DNA from 2 places in the Caproicibacterium amylolyticum genome. Region 2 is predicted to be linked to the other one. Evidence: predicted binding sites of a transcription regulator. Region 2 holds the regulator's gene; the other holds the start of a gene.
What was found. Region 2 encodes Rex, which represses fermentation and respiration genes when NADH is low (regulators of the CRP and FNR family bind a similar motif). Its sites were predicted from a motif close to ATTGTTAANNNNTTAACAAT; they were not measured.
Positions count from the first base shown of each region.

Region 1 (6,815 bases), 1.4 Mb from region 2:
TTTTCGCCAGTTCGACCAGCGCCAGAATATGAGTCAGATGGCTGTGTACGCCGCCGTTGGAAAGCAGGCCGAAGATGTGCAGGGCACTGCCGTTCTTTTTGCAGTTTTCGACAGCTTTGGCGAAGGCGGTGTTTGTAAAGAAATCACCGTCCTGAATGGATTTGGTGATGCGGGTCAGTTCCTGATACACAACGCGGCCTGCGCCCATATTGGTGTGGCCGACTTCACTGTTGCCCATCTGACCGTCCGGTAGACCGACGTTCAGGCCGGAAGCACCAATTTGTGTGTGCGGGTTTGCAGCGAACAGACGGTCAAGGTTTGGTTTGTTTGCGGCAGCAATGGCGTTGCCCTCTTTCGGGGCGATGCCGAAGCCGTCCATGATCATAAGGATAACCGGTTTTTTTGCCATGTTTTTTATCCTTTCTGAGAATAAAATTAAAATTAGAAGTAACTGCTTTTCTGTGCTGCCCTTGCAGTAAAAGTTCCGCCCGCCCTTTCAAGGGCGGTGAGTGTGGGCGAAGCCCACGGCCTTAGCCCTTGACCGTAAAGCCCTTTTGTGTAAAAGGGAAAACAGGCGGCATTCCCTGCGGCGGCGAAGCCACGCCGCAAAAAAGCAACCTTAAAACAGCTTCAGAATTGCCGAAGTATAAGGGCAAGACCTAGGGAGCCTGACTTGCAGGCTCCCTAGCCTGCGAGCGCTTCTAAGGATGCTAAGGGCAAAGATCAAGAAATAAGGTCGTGGCGGGCGTTGCCCCCACATCCCTAGTCGCTTTCTCAGAAAGCGACGGAAAGTAATGTAAAGGCGGGTACTGTTTTTTAGCCCTCTGTTGCAGCTTTCACGATAGCGGCGAAGTCTTCCGGTTTCAGGGATGCACCGCCGATGAGGCCGCCGTCTACGTCCGGCTTTGCCAGCAGTTCTGCAGCGTTGCCAGGCTTCATGGAACCGCCGTACTGGATGGTCATGGCATCGGCAGCAGCTTTGTCATAAACAGCGGCAACGGTATCACGGATGGTCTTGCAGACTTCGTTGGCCTGCTCGTTGGTTGCAGTCTTGCCTGTGCCGATTGCCCAGATGGGTTCGTAAGCAATAATAATGCGGGACAGCTCTTCTTTGGAAACGCCGCCGAGTGCAATCTTGGTCTGCAGTGCAACCAGCTCGCTGGTAACGCCCTGTTCGCGCTGCTCAAGGCTTTCACCAACGCAGAGGATAACAGTCAGACCGGCGTCCAGTGCGGCGCGGATGCGCTTGTTGACGGTTTCGTTGGTTTCACCAAAGTACTGACGGCGTTCACTGTGGCCGATAATAACGTACTTTACACCCATGGAAGCGAGCATTTCAGCGGAAACTTCGCCGGTGAAAGCGCCGCTCTTTTCCCAGTGGCAGTTTTCGGCACCGACACCAATGTTGGTGCCTTTTGCGGCTTCCAGCACAACGGAGAGGTCAACGTAAGGTACGCAGCATACAACGTCGCAGCCTGCGCTCTTGACCAGCGGCTTAATGCTTTCAATCAGTGTTTTTGCTTCAGCGGGGGTCTTGTTCATTTTCCAGTTTCCGGCGATAACAGCTTTACGGATTGCTTTGTTCATGGGAATCGCTCCTTTTTCATGTATCGCAGGCAAAACGCCTGCATGATTTTAGATGGTATAAAAACACAAAAGGGACGGGGCACAGCCCCGCCCCTTGCGGCAGAAATCAGTCTTTTTCGTTCAGGCAGGCAATGCCGGGCAGAACTTTGCCCTCGAGGAATTCAAGGGAAGCGCCGCCGCCGGTGGAGATGTGGGTCATCTTGTCAGCAAAGCCGAGGTTTTCAACAGCTGCTGCAGAATCGCCGCCGCCGATGATGGAAATCGCGTTGCTGTTAGCAACTGCCTTTGCAACTGCAATGGTACCGTTTGCAAAGTTCTTCCATTCGGAAACACCCATCGGGCCGTTCCAAACAACGGTGCCTGCGCCTGCGATTGCTTCTGTGAAAGCTTTGCAGGACTTCGGACCGATGTCCAGACCCATCCAGCCTTCCGGAATAGAATCGGAAGGAGTTGTCTGGAATTCGGAATCAGCGGAATATTCCTTGGCAACCACATTGTCAAGCGGAATCAGGAACTTAACGTCCTTTTCTTTTGCTTTTGCCATGATGTCTTTTGCGACATCAATCTTGTCCTGTTCGCACAGGGAGGAACCAATGCTGTAGCCAAGTGCGTTCATGAAAGTGTAAGCCATGGCGCCGCCGACGATGAGGGTGTCAACCTTGTCCAGCAGGTTGGTGATAACACCGATTTTATCGGAGACCTTTGCGCCGCCCAGAATTGCAACAAACGGGCGCTTCGGGTCCTGCAGAGCCTTACCCATAACGGAAATTTCCTTCTGGATCAGGTAGCCGCAAACGGCGGGCAGGTAATCAGCAACACCGGCTGTGGAAGCATGTGCGCGGTGAGCAGTACCGAAAGCATCATTGACATAGATTTCAGCCATGGAAGCCAGCTCTTTTGCAAAAGCCGGGTCATTCTTTTCCTCTTCCTTGTGGAAGCGGACGTTTTCCAGCAGCTCGACCTCGCCGTCTTTCAGGGAAGCGGCAATACTCTTTGCATCTTCGCCAATAACGTCTTTTGCCATCTTCACTTCTTTGCCGAGCTTTTCGGAAAGACACTTGGCAACCGGAGCAAGGGAATACTTCATGTTGAATTCGCCCTTCGGACGACCAAGGTGAGAGCAAAGGATGACTTTCGCGTTATGGTCTACCAGATATTTAATGGTAGGCAGAGCACCGTCAATGCGCTTTGTGTCGCTGATATTGCCTTCACCGTCGAACGGGACGTTGAAGTCGCAGCGGACGAGTACCCGTTTGCCGGCGACATCAATATCTTCGACGGTCTTTTTGTTCAGGTAGTTCATGGGATACACTCCTTTTTGATATTTGGCGTAAAAAATAGAAATACATGTAGAAAGCCTTTTCGTACAGGATAATTATACAACACAGATTGTCCATTTTCAAGGATTTACCGATGTATTGCGCAAAAATTGTTGAAATTTTCACAATCTTTGCGGGAAACAAGGCAACAATTATTTGTTTTACCAATGCAGATGGTGCAGCTGTCCTTCGCAGAGCATGTCCGGATACCCCCACTGACGTAAAACTTCGTAGGCGGCAATGGCGGCGCTGTTGGAAAGATTTAGGCTGCGTGCGTCCGGATGATTGCGCATCGGAATGCGCACACAGCTTTCGGAATTTGCTTTCAGAAGTTCTTCGGGCAGGCCGGCAGTTTCCTTGCCGAATACCAGATATGCACCATCCGGATACTGTACATCAGAATGAATGTGCTGCGCCTTGGTGGAGAAATAATAATACGGGCCTTTGTTTTTTTCAAAAAAATCCTGGAGACTGTCATAATAAGAGATGTCCAGCAGATGCCAGTAATCCAGCCCGGCACGCTTGAGCTTGCGGTCATCGATTTTAAAGCCCATCGGCCCAACCAAATGCAACCGCGCGCCGGTCAGCGCACAAGTGCGTGCAATATTTCCGGTGTTTTGTGGGATTTCCGGTTCAACTAAAACCAGATTCAGTGTATGCATAATGCTTTCTCCGTTTCGCAGTATATAGTATGTGCTGTTTTCGCTTGTTTTTTCAAACAGCATTTAAACAGATTATAATACAAATTTATACAAAAGCAAAATCGGCAGGAACTTCCGCGCATGCACATGTACTGTAAGGGGAAAACTGTTTTGCAGTTGGAAAATAATTTTTGGAAGAGTCAGACAGTCTGCGCAATATTTTCAGCAGATAAAACACATCCGGGAGGGTATGCTTATGATGGGGCTTATCATAATAGGCACCGCAATTTTAACGGGGAGGGTTTTGCGTATGTTCAGAAGTACAGCGAGCATGATGAGAGGCATTGGTCTGGGCGTTGCAGTGGGCGTTGCCGCGGCAGTTTTTGCAGGAAAGGCAATGGAGAATGACCATCGGCTTCGCCGGCGGGCAAACCGGGCAAAAAGTGCAGTGACCGGCCTGATGGATGAAGTGGGACACGCGGTCGGTGCAAGGATGTAAAACCGAAACCGAAACAAAAGGCCGCTGGGCTGTGCAGAACTGCTGCATGGTTCAGCGGCCTTTTCCTGTTTTAAAAGTAAAAATGCTTGCATACGCAGTGCGGATTTCCTATAATAAAAAGGAATAACGACATATGGGAAAGAAGGGTGCCACATTGGGCGACAGAATGTTCTATTCCGTCACCAGCAGACAGCTGCGGGAGGATGACCGTGAACTGCTGGCACAGGTGCGCCGGGCTTATTTTGAGAAAGGCACACCGCAGCACGGCCGTACCGCCGCGGAAACGTTTGGCGCAGATGACACGGCAAAGTACCGCATCACCCGCCACAGCATGAAGTGGGAGCTGACCTCCGGCGGACGTACCCTGCAGCGTGCAGTGCCCGCCAGTGAGGGCGGCTACGCTGTGCTGACGTGGGATGGCGCCGGTGACTTGCGGGAAAAGGCGGGCTTTGACCGCCGCCATATCTGGCTGCGCTCTGCGTTTTACCGCGGAAACCCCAAGCGTCCGGAATTGCTGTTGGAACCGGAGGGCGAGGAGCTGAATTGCCTGCGGTATGATGACCGTATCGGCAAGTACCGGCGTACCCGTCTTTTCCCGTATCCAATGGAGAAAACAGACACCGCGCGGATTTGGATGGACAACGAGGCCGGTACACCGGATATAGAAGCGGATACCAGCGACGGCCGGTTTTACTACTGCACCAAACAGGAACTTGCCGCCCGAAAAGCTGCGGCGGCACGCCGTGATAACGCGGAGGCTGAGGATGTACCCAGTTGGGACACAACGCCTGCCGTACCGATTCAGTTCCAGTTTGTGCGCAACGAGCATGTTTTGGACGAAGCAACCGCACCGCAGCCTAATCTGGAGCTGGAAAGCGAGGACGGTCCGCTGCTGCTGGAAGTGGAGGAGCCGCATTTCCTGCCAGTGCTGGATTTGGAGGACTGCATCGTTGATACCGAACTGCCGGACGAACCGGCTGTAATTGAAGAGGATGTTGCGCCGGTACCGGTGGTTTTTCAGCCCGCAAAGGTGTCCGCCGCGCCTGCACCACAAGAGGAGCTTCCCCGTATTGAGGAAAAGGCGGATGCCCTGCGCCCCGATAAGTACATAAAAGTAAGCGAAACGGAAAACTACCTCTACTTCGGTCCGCTGCAGGATGGCAAACGGCAGGGGCAGGGCCGTACCCAGATGCAGAGCGGCCACACCGCCTACGAGGGCGGCTTCGCCGGCGACAAGCGCGACGGCTTCGGTACCTATTATTATAAGTCCGGCCGGCTCTGCTATGCCGGAAACTGGCAGCAGAATCAGCGCAGCGGCCTTGGTGTCAGTTTCAGCGCGCGGGACGGTTCCCTGTTTGTCGGGCAGTGGGAGAACAATACTCCGACCGGCCTCGGCACAGCTTTTGACAGCGATGGCGTACTTTCCTACTACGGCATGTGGCTGGACGGCCGCAGGGACGGCCACGGCACTGAATATTTTAACGGAAAAGTTTTGTACGAGGGTGCTTTCCGCAATGACTGCTACAGTGGGAAGGGCTGCCTGTACCTTTCCGAGGGCGGTACCTTGACCGGCACGTTCCGCAGCGGTTTCGCGGACGGTTCCTGCGAGGAGCGCGACGCTGCCGGCAAAACCGTGCGTACCGGCGTGTGGCAGCACGGCGAATTTGTCAGCGGCGTGTGCTACCGCGACGGCAAACCCGCCGAAATTGTTGTAAAGAAGGACGAAAACTGATGCACTGGGTTGACCTGCACAATGTGGAGTACGGCGAATGTATCGCGCTGGGCACCGGCCCGCGCAGCATGCTCATGGTGGACTGCGGCAGCTTGAACACTACCATCCGCGAGGGAGAACGCAATTTTAAAGACTTCGCAACCCATAGCCTGACGGCACGCTACAGCGGTGTGCCGCATCGGGCTTTTTTGTTAACGCACTACCACCGCGATCATTCCTGCGGACTGTGGGATATTTTGGACGCCCGGCCGGATTATTTTGAAGAACTGTACCTGCCCTGCTCCCCTTGTGACGAGCGCGGTCTGCCGCTGCTGCTGGAATTTGCGCTGTTTGCCTATGTGTTTCTGCCGCGGCAGGGCTTCTGCGGGCAGGTGAGCACCGGGGCGCTCAAGGCCTTTTCCCGCGTGCTGCGCCAGACCCGGCAGGGGACTGCCTATGCGCTCGGGCAGGGGGATACTTTTGTTTCCGGCGATGTTACCTATGAATGTCTGTGGCCGCCGCGGCAGGACTTTCCCTTTGAGGATCGTTTTGTAGATGCCGTGGAACGTCTGCATCTATGCGTGGAGTCGCCGTATCAGCCGGGTGCGTATTTGCTGCGGCAGTTCCTTGATTTGCTGTATGAATTTTGTAATTTATATGTCGAGTTCTGCACAAAATTTCCGGTCAGCAGCGCGGATGCTTCCCGCACGCTTGCCGTACTGAACCGCATTGATGACCTTGCGCCCTCGCTGTGGCGCCTGCCTGCTGCCGTGGATGTGCGTGCGATACTCGAAAACCAGTCGGTACGCGAGGCCTACAGCAATCAGGTGAATGCCGCTTCCATTGTGTTTCAAAACTGCCGCGATACAGAGGACGCCACCGACGACATTCTCATGACCGGCGACGCAACCCCCGAAACCATCGCTGCGGTGGAACCATTGCTGTACCATGATTATTACATATTAAAAGCGCCGCATCACGGCACCGCCAGCGCCGTTTCTCTTGTGCTGACGGGGCTTTCTGCCGCGCATGTGCTCATTTCCTGCGGCGAAGACCCC
Region 1 covers NZ_CP060696.1:198,749-205,563, forward strand. Annotated here, with positions in the region: gene gpmI (2,3-bisphosphoglycerate-independent phosphoglycerate mutase) at 1-409, opposite strand, end outside; gene tpiA (triose-phosphate isomerase) at 817-1,587, opposite strand; gene H6X83_RS00865 (phosphoglycerate kinase) at 1,694-2,890, opposite strand; gene H6X83_RS00870 (tRNA (cytidine(34)-2'-O)-methyltransferase) at 3,068-3,568, opposite strand; gene H6X83_RS00875 (hypothetical protein) at 3,858-4,046, shown strand; gene H6X83_RS00880 (MORN repeat-containing protein) at 4,180-5,778, shown strand; gene H6X83_RS00885 (ComEC/Rec2 family competence protein) at 5,778-6,815, shown strand, end outside.
Region 1: H6X83_RS00865 (phosphoglycerate kinase) is a predicted target of Rex. The motif match lies at 3,016-3,035, and genes of this name have one in related genera.

Region 2 (6,815 bases):
GGATAAAAGCTTTGAGGATGAGTTTAACGCAAACCTTGTCAATCTGCGCGGTTCCCTGGCTATGGCGAACAGCGGCTACAACACCAACGGCAGCCAGTTCTTTATCAATCAGGCGCCGAAGGTGAGCAGCAGCACCTGGAGCCAGGTCAATACTATGTATGAGCAGCTAAAAACCTATGATAAGAGCCAGTGGCCGCAGATTGCGCAGCAGCAGTACAACATTCTTGACCCGAACAAGCTGACGGATGCTTATAAGGCTTTGTATGAGAAGCAGGGCGGAAACCCGAATCTGGACGGTGCGTACAACGCATTTGACCCGCCGCGCGGTCATTCTGTTTTTGGGCAGGTTTATGACGGTATGGATGTTGTCGATAAAATCGCGGCGGTAAAAGTAAATGACAGCAACAAACCGGAAACTGCTGTAAAAATCACAAAAGCAACTATTGAAAAATATCAGGGATAGTGGTATCCTTTAGAGAAAAAGAGCGAATACTGAAACGGAAAGGAAGGATACAAAATGGCAGAAGTGATTCATGCGGACGCGGCGAAATTTTCGGAAGTCCTGAAAGAGAACAGAGTCGTACTCTGCGATTTCTGGGCTACATGGTGTAGCCCCTGCAAAATGCTTGGGCCGGTCATTGAACAGCTTGCAGAGGAGTACAGCGGCAAAGCAGCTGTAATGAAAGTAGATGTTGATGAAAATCAAGATCTTGCGGCACAGTTCAATGTCATGAGCATTCCAACGGTTTATGTTTTCCGTGACGGGAATCCGGTTGACAGCAAGGTGGGAGCACTGCCCATAATTGATTATCGAAAAATGCTGGATGCAGTCTTATAAAAACCATACAGAAAATGACTCGCGGCGGATGCAGACTTTGGCGCGGGTCATTTTTCTGTTCAGCGGCTTTTTCTTGACAAGCACAGGTTCTTCGCGATATAATCATAGTAATTGTTTTTTGTCGGGATGAGGCAAAAAAGAGAGAATTTTTAAGCGTATGGAGGATGTTATGGCAGCAAAATATATTTTTGTTACAGGCGGTGTCGTTTCAGGACTCGGAAAAGGAATTACGGCGGCGTCCCTTGGCCGTTTGCTGAAAGCACGTGGTTTGCGTGTCACAATGCAGAAATTTGACCCTTACCTGAATGTGGACCCGGGTACAATGAATCCTTTTCAGCACGGTGAAGTCTTTGTAACAGACGACGGTGCCGAAACCGATTTGGATTTGGGTCATTACGAGCGCTTCATCGACGAAAGCCTTTCGCAGAACAGCAACGTTACCTCCGGACGCATTTATTACAATGTCATTCAAAAAGAACGCAATGGTGACTACGGCGGTGGCACTGTGCAGGTGATTCCGCACATTACAAACGAAATCAAAGAACGGATCTCCGCCGCGCGTGACAATGTCGATGTTGCAATCATTGAAGTCGGCGGCACCGTCGGCGATATTGAAAGCCAGCCGTTTTTAGAGGCCATTCGTCAGTTTGCAACAGAAGAGGGCCGCGAGAACTGCATGTTCATCCATGTAACGCTGGTTCCGTACTTGAACTGTTCCCACGAGCACAAGTCCAAGCCGACGCAGCACAGCGTGAAAGAACTGCTCTCCATCGGGATTCAGCCGGATGTGATTGTTTTGCGCTCTGAGCAGCCGATTGGCGATGACATTAAGAAAAAGATTGCACTGTTCTGCAACGTTCGTCAGGACTGCGTGATTGAAAATTTGGATTTGCCGCTGCTTTATGAAGTCCCCTTGGCCCTGCGTGATGAAAAACTGGACGAGATTGTCTGCCGTCGACTGGCGCTGGATACCCGCGGACCGGACTTGTCTGACTGGATCAGCATGGTGCACACAGCGCTTTCGCTGACAGACAGCGTCAATATCGCTTTGGTTGGCAAGTATGTAGAACTGCATGATGCATATCTCAGCGTTGCGGAAGCACTGACACACGGCGGCATTGGCAACAATGTCAAGGTCAACGTACAGTGGATCGATTCTGAAAAAATTACAGATGAAAATGTGGCTCAAATTTTGAAAGATGCTGACGGTGTGTTGGTACCGGGCGGTTTTGGCGAGCGCGGTATTGAGGGCATGGTGGTTGCCATTCACTGGGCACGCGTGAACAAGGTGCCGCTGTTGGGTATCTGCCTTGGCATGCAGCTTTGCATCGTTGAATATGCACGCAACGTTATGGGCATAAAGGATGCAAATTCTGCTGAATTTGACCCGCAGAGCAAGAATCATGTCATTGACCTGATGCCGGAGCAGAAAGACGTTGAACAGCTTGGGGGTACTATGCGTCTGGGCAAATATCCCTGCAAGTTAACGCCCGGTACATTGGCAGCACGTCTTTATAACAATGAGCCGCTGATTTATGAACGCCATCGTCACCGTTTTGAGGTCAACAATGACTATCGCACCCGCATGGAAGAGGCAGGTGTGACCTTTGCAGGCAAAAGCCCAGACGACCATATTGTTGAGATGATGGAAGTAGATTCCAATTCATTCTTCATCGGCAGTCAGTTTCATCCAGAGTTTAAGTCCCGTCCGAATCGTCCGCACCCGCTGTTTAAGGGCTTGATTGCTGCTGCAAAAGAATATAAAGCGAATAGGGAATAATGAAAATAGCAAGTGGCGAAGAATCACTTGTAGATATTGATAAGTAAAAAGAAGCTGCTGCAGAAAATTTTCTGCAGCAGCTTCTTTTTGTAGATTTTATTTTTTTGTTGGTTCGTGAGAGGCTTCCGGATTGTTGCTGATACGGTAACATAGCGTCAGCAGGCTGTCATTCAGATGCACATTTTCAACAACAGCATCCGGATATTTCATAGTGATATCATAGTGACTGAAATTCCAGTAGCTGTGTATGCCGAGGGGGTACAGCCGGTCAACCGTAGCTTCCACCGCAGTGCGGGGAATGCACAAAGCAGCCATTTCAGGCTTGTTGTCTTTGCAGAAATCCTCAAATGAGGCAGTGTTCAGTACTTCCATTCCACGTATTACAGTCCCAACTTTTTGGGGAGCATTGTCAAAGATACCAATCAGCTCAAAGCCCAGCTCCTCAAAGTCCATGTGGGCTGCAATGGCACGCCCAAGGTTTCCGGCACCAAAAAGCACCGTGCGGTAGTTGTGCGCAACCCCCAGAATTCGCCCAATTTCTGCAGCAAGCTGCTCCACAATGTAGCCGTAGCCCTGCTGACCGAAACCACCAAAACAGTTCAAATCCTGCCGAATCTGCGAAGCGGTTAAGCCCAGCTTTGCGGAAAGTTCAGTAGAGGAAATGCGGGTTACACCATCTCGTTTCAGCTGATTTAAGAAGCGGTAGTATCGCGGAAGTCGGCGGATTACGGACATAGAAATATTTTCACGTTTAGGCATAAACGTACCTTCCTTCTGCGAAGCAGCCGACTGCTGCTCCGGAGGCGGCGCATATTGCGCGCGTACTCAATTTAAATTTAATGGACCTGAAATCACAGTAGTGCGTTCAGACGAACCGCCACTTCTTTCAGGAATGTTTCGGTATCAACCTTACGCTTGTTTTTCAGTGTGGAGAGCTGATACATATCGCCGGTCATGACGCCTTCTTCAATAGTCTGAATGGCGGCCTTTTCAAGTTTACAGCCAAAGTCGGAAAGACGGGGCAGATTATCCAGCTTGCCACGTTTTTTCAGTGCACCTGTCCAGGCAAAAAGGGTAGCAACGCTGTTTGTACTGGTGGTTTCACCTTTCAGATATTTATAGTAGTGACGCTGCACAGTACCGTGTGCTGCCTCATATTCATAAACACCGGTCGGGGAAACCAGTACGCTGGTCATCATGGCAAGGCTGCCGAAAGCAGTTGCCACCATATCGCTCATCACATCGCCGTCGTAATTTTTGCAGGCCCAGATGTAACCGCCTTCACTGCGGATAACACGTGCAACTGCATCATCAATCAGGGTATAGAAATAGGTGATGCCGGCTTTCTCAAATTTGTCTTTATACTCTGCATCAAAGATTTCCTGGAAAATATCCTTGAAGCGGTGGTCATATTTTTTAGAAATCGTGTCTTTTGAAGAGAACCAAATGTCCTGCTTGGTGGTCAGTGCATAACTGAAGCAGGCGTGCGCAAAAGAGGAAATGGAAGTGTCTAGATTGTGCTGTCCCTGAATAATGCCTGCACCATCAAATTTATGAATGGTTTCGCGGGTTTCTTTGCCGTCCTTGTCGGTTACAACCAATTCTGCTTTTGCACCAGCGGGTACGGTCATTTCAACGTTTTTGTAAAGGTCGCCGTAAGCGTGGCGGGCAATCGTAATTGGCTTTTTCCAGGTTGGAATGAACGGTGTCACACCTTTTACCAGAATCGGAGCACGAAATACGGTACCGTCCAGAATTGCACGAATCGTGCCATTTGGGCTTTTCCACATCTGGTGCAGATCATATTCCTTAACACGTGCAGCGTTTGGGGTGATGGTGGCGCATTTTACGCCCACACCATATTTTTTAGTTGCCTCTGCGGCATCCACGGTTACCTGATCGCCGGTTTCGTCGCGATGCTTCAGCCCGAGGTCATAGTACTCCGTCTTTAAATCAATGTAGGGCGTAAGTAAAATGTCTTTAATCATTTTCCAGATAATGCGGGTCATTTCGTCGCCGTCCATTTCGACCAGCGGCGTTTTCATTTGAATTTTATCCATAAAGGATTACCTCCGAAGTGTAAAGACTGCCGAAAAATTAAAGGACAATATATTTAATCAGTCCAAGTAAAAGCAGATGGGCGGGGTAAAACACATAGAATGCCCATTTATTTAGCTGAGGGCAGCTTTCGCCGCCGCGTCTGCCATTATAAAGTACTAAGGGAATCAGAGCCAGCAGGACACACAGCTGCATCAGAGTAAACGGAACGGCGTGTAAACTGCGGTAAGAGAAACCAACTGCCATAATAACTGCTGCACCCGCAAAAACGAGTGCCTGTGCACGGAAGCTACCGCGGAAAATCCAAAAAATCAGTGTAAATACCACACAGAAAATTGGCCAGTCACCGATTTGCGTCGCAACTGCACAGATCAACACCCCAAGCAATTTCAAAACCGGATTGGAAATTTTGTCAAAGGCACAGACAGCCAGCAATGCAAAGAACAGTGACCAAATCATTCCCATTCTAAAGGTCAGCGTACCCGTTTCGTAAAACGAAAAGCAAGGCCAGGAAATCAGAGCAAAAACGCCGAGCCGCAGCAAATATTTTCGAACGCTGTGTGTGTGGCTGTAACCTTCTACAATGAAATAGCACATACAGGGTGCGGTTATTCTGCCGAATGCGTGGAGCGTAAATCCCAGCGCGGAAAAAGTAGGCAAAAAAGCCCATGCCACATGATCGGCAAACATACAGGCAATGGCAAACCATTTGATGGTGCTTGCAGACAGACCGTAATTGCGGTGTGACGATGTTATTCTGCAGTCGGCTGTATTCATCCGTTCTGCTGTTTGGTGTAGTTCAAGAGACCGCCTGCCAGAATCATGTCACGCTGACGGTCGGTAAGCTGTGCGTTTGTGTGAATGGTAAAGCCTTTTGTTTCGTCTTTAACGGTAATCGGCTGACCGGCTTCCAGTTCTGCACGGATGTTTGGCATGGAAAGGTCGTCCATCTGGTCAATACGGTCATAATCCGCCTCATTTTCAAAAACCAGCGGCACAATACCGGCATTTACCAGATTCGCACAGTGGATACGCGCAAAACTTTTCACCAAAACCGCTTTGATGCCGAGGTAAAGCGGAACCAGTGCAGCGTGCTCACGGGAGGAACCTTGTCCGTAGTTCTGGCCACCGACAATAATGCCCTTGCCGTATTCTTTTGCGCGGGCGGGGAATTCCTTGTCACACACCGTAAAACAAAAATTGGAGAGGTAAGGGATGTTGCTGCGATAAGGCAGAATCTTCGCGCCTGCAGGCATGATGTGGTCGGTTGTGATGTTGTCGCCGACTTTCAGCAGTGCTTTTGCGGCAACGGAATCTGCCAGCGCAGTGGTAACAGGGAACGGCTTGATGTTTGGACCGCGCAGGATTTCCACGTTTTCTGCTTCTTCCGGAGAAGCTGGTGCAATGACCATGTTGTCATTGATCAGGAATGAATTTGGCATGGCGATTGCGTTTTCCTCGCCAAGGGTGCGGGGGTCAGTCAGCACACCTGCAAGTGCACTGGCAGCAGCGGTTTCCGGGCTGACCAGATAAATCTGGCCGTCAGCAGTGCCGGAGCGTCCCTCAAAGTTGCGGTTAAAGGTACGCAGAGAGATACCGGCGCTGTTCGGGGACTGTCCCATGCCGATGCAGGGGCCGCAGGCACACTCCAGCACACGCGCACCGGCGCTGATAATATCGCCCAGCGCGCCGTTTTTGGCGAGCATGTTATAAACCTGCTTACTGCCAGGGGCAATGGCAAGGCTGACGGTGTCAGAAACCGTTTTGCCTTTCAGGATAGAAGCAACACGCATCATGTCGAGATAGGAGGAGTTTGTGCAGGAACCAATGCAGACCTGATCGATTTTCATACCAGCCAGTTCGCGGATGGTTTTCACATTGTCCGGGCTGTGCGGGCAGGCTGCCATTGGTTCCAGTGCGGAAAGGTCAACGGTAATTTCTTCGTCATAAACCGCGTCCGGGTCAGAGACAAGGGGCTTCCAGACTTCTTCACGGCCCTGTGCGGCAAGGAACTGGCGGGTTACTTCGTCACTGGGGAAGATGCTGGTGGTGGCACCAAGTTCTGCGCCCATATTGGTAATGGTGGCACGTTCCGGCACAGTCAGGGAAGCAACACCTTCGCCTGCGTACTCTACAATT
Region 2 covers NZ_CP060696.1:1,604,913-1,611,727, reverse strand. Annotated here, with positions in the region: gene H6X83_RS07675 (peptidylprolyl isomerase) at 1-463, shown strand, start outside; gene trxA (thioredoxin) at 518-838, shown strand; gene pyrG (CTP synthase) at 1,008-2,618, shown strand; gene H6X83_RS07660 (redox-sensing transcriptional repressor Rex) at 2,715-3,377, opposite strand; gene H6X83_RS07655 (NADP-dependent isocitrate dehydrogenase) at 3,470-4,678, opposite strand; gene H6X83_RS07650 (TraX family protein) at 4,716-5,453, opposite strand; gene H6X83_RS07645 (aconitate hydratase) at 5,450-6,815, opposite strand, start outside.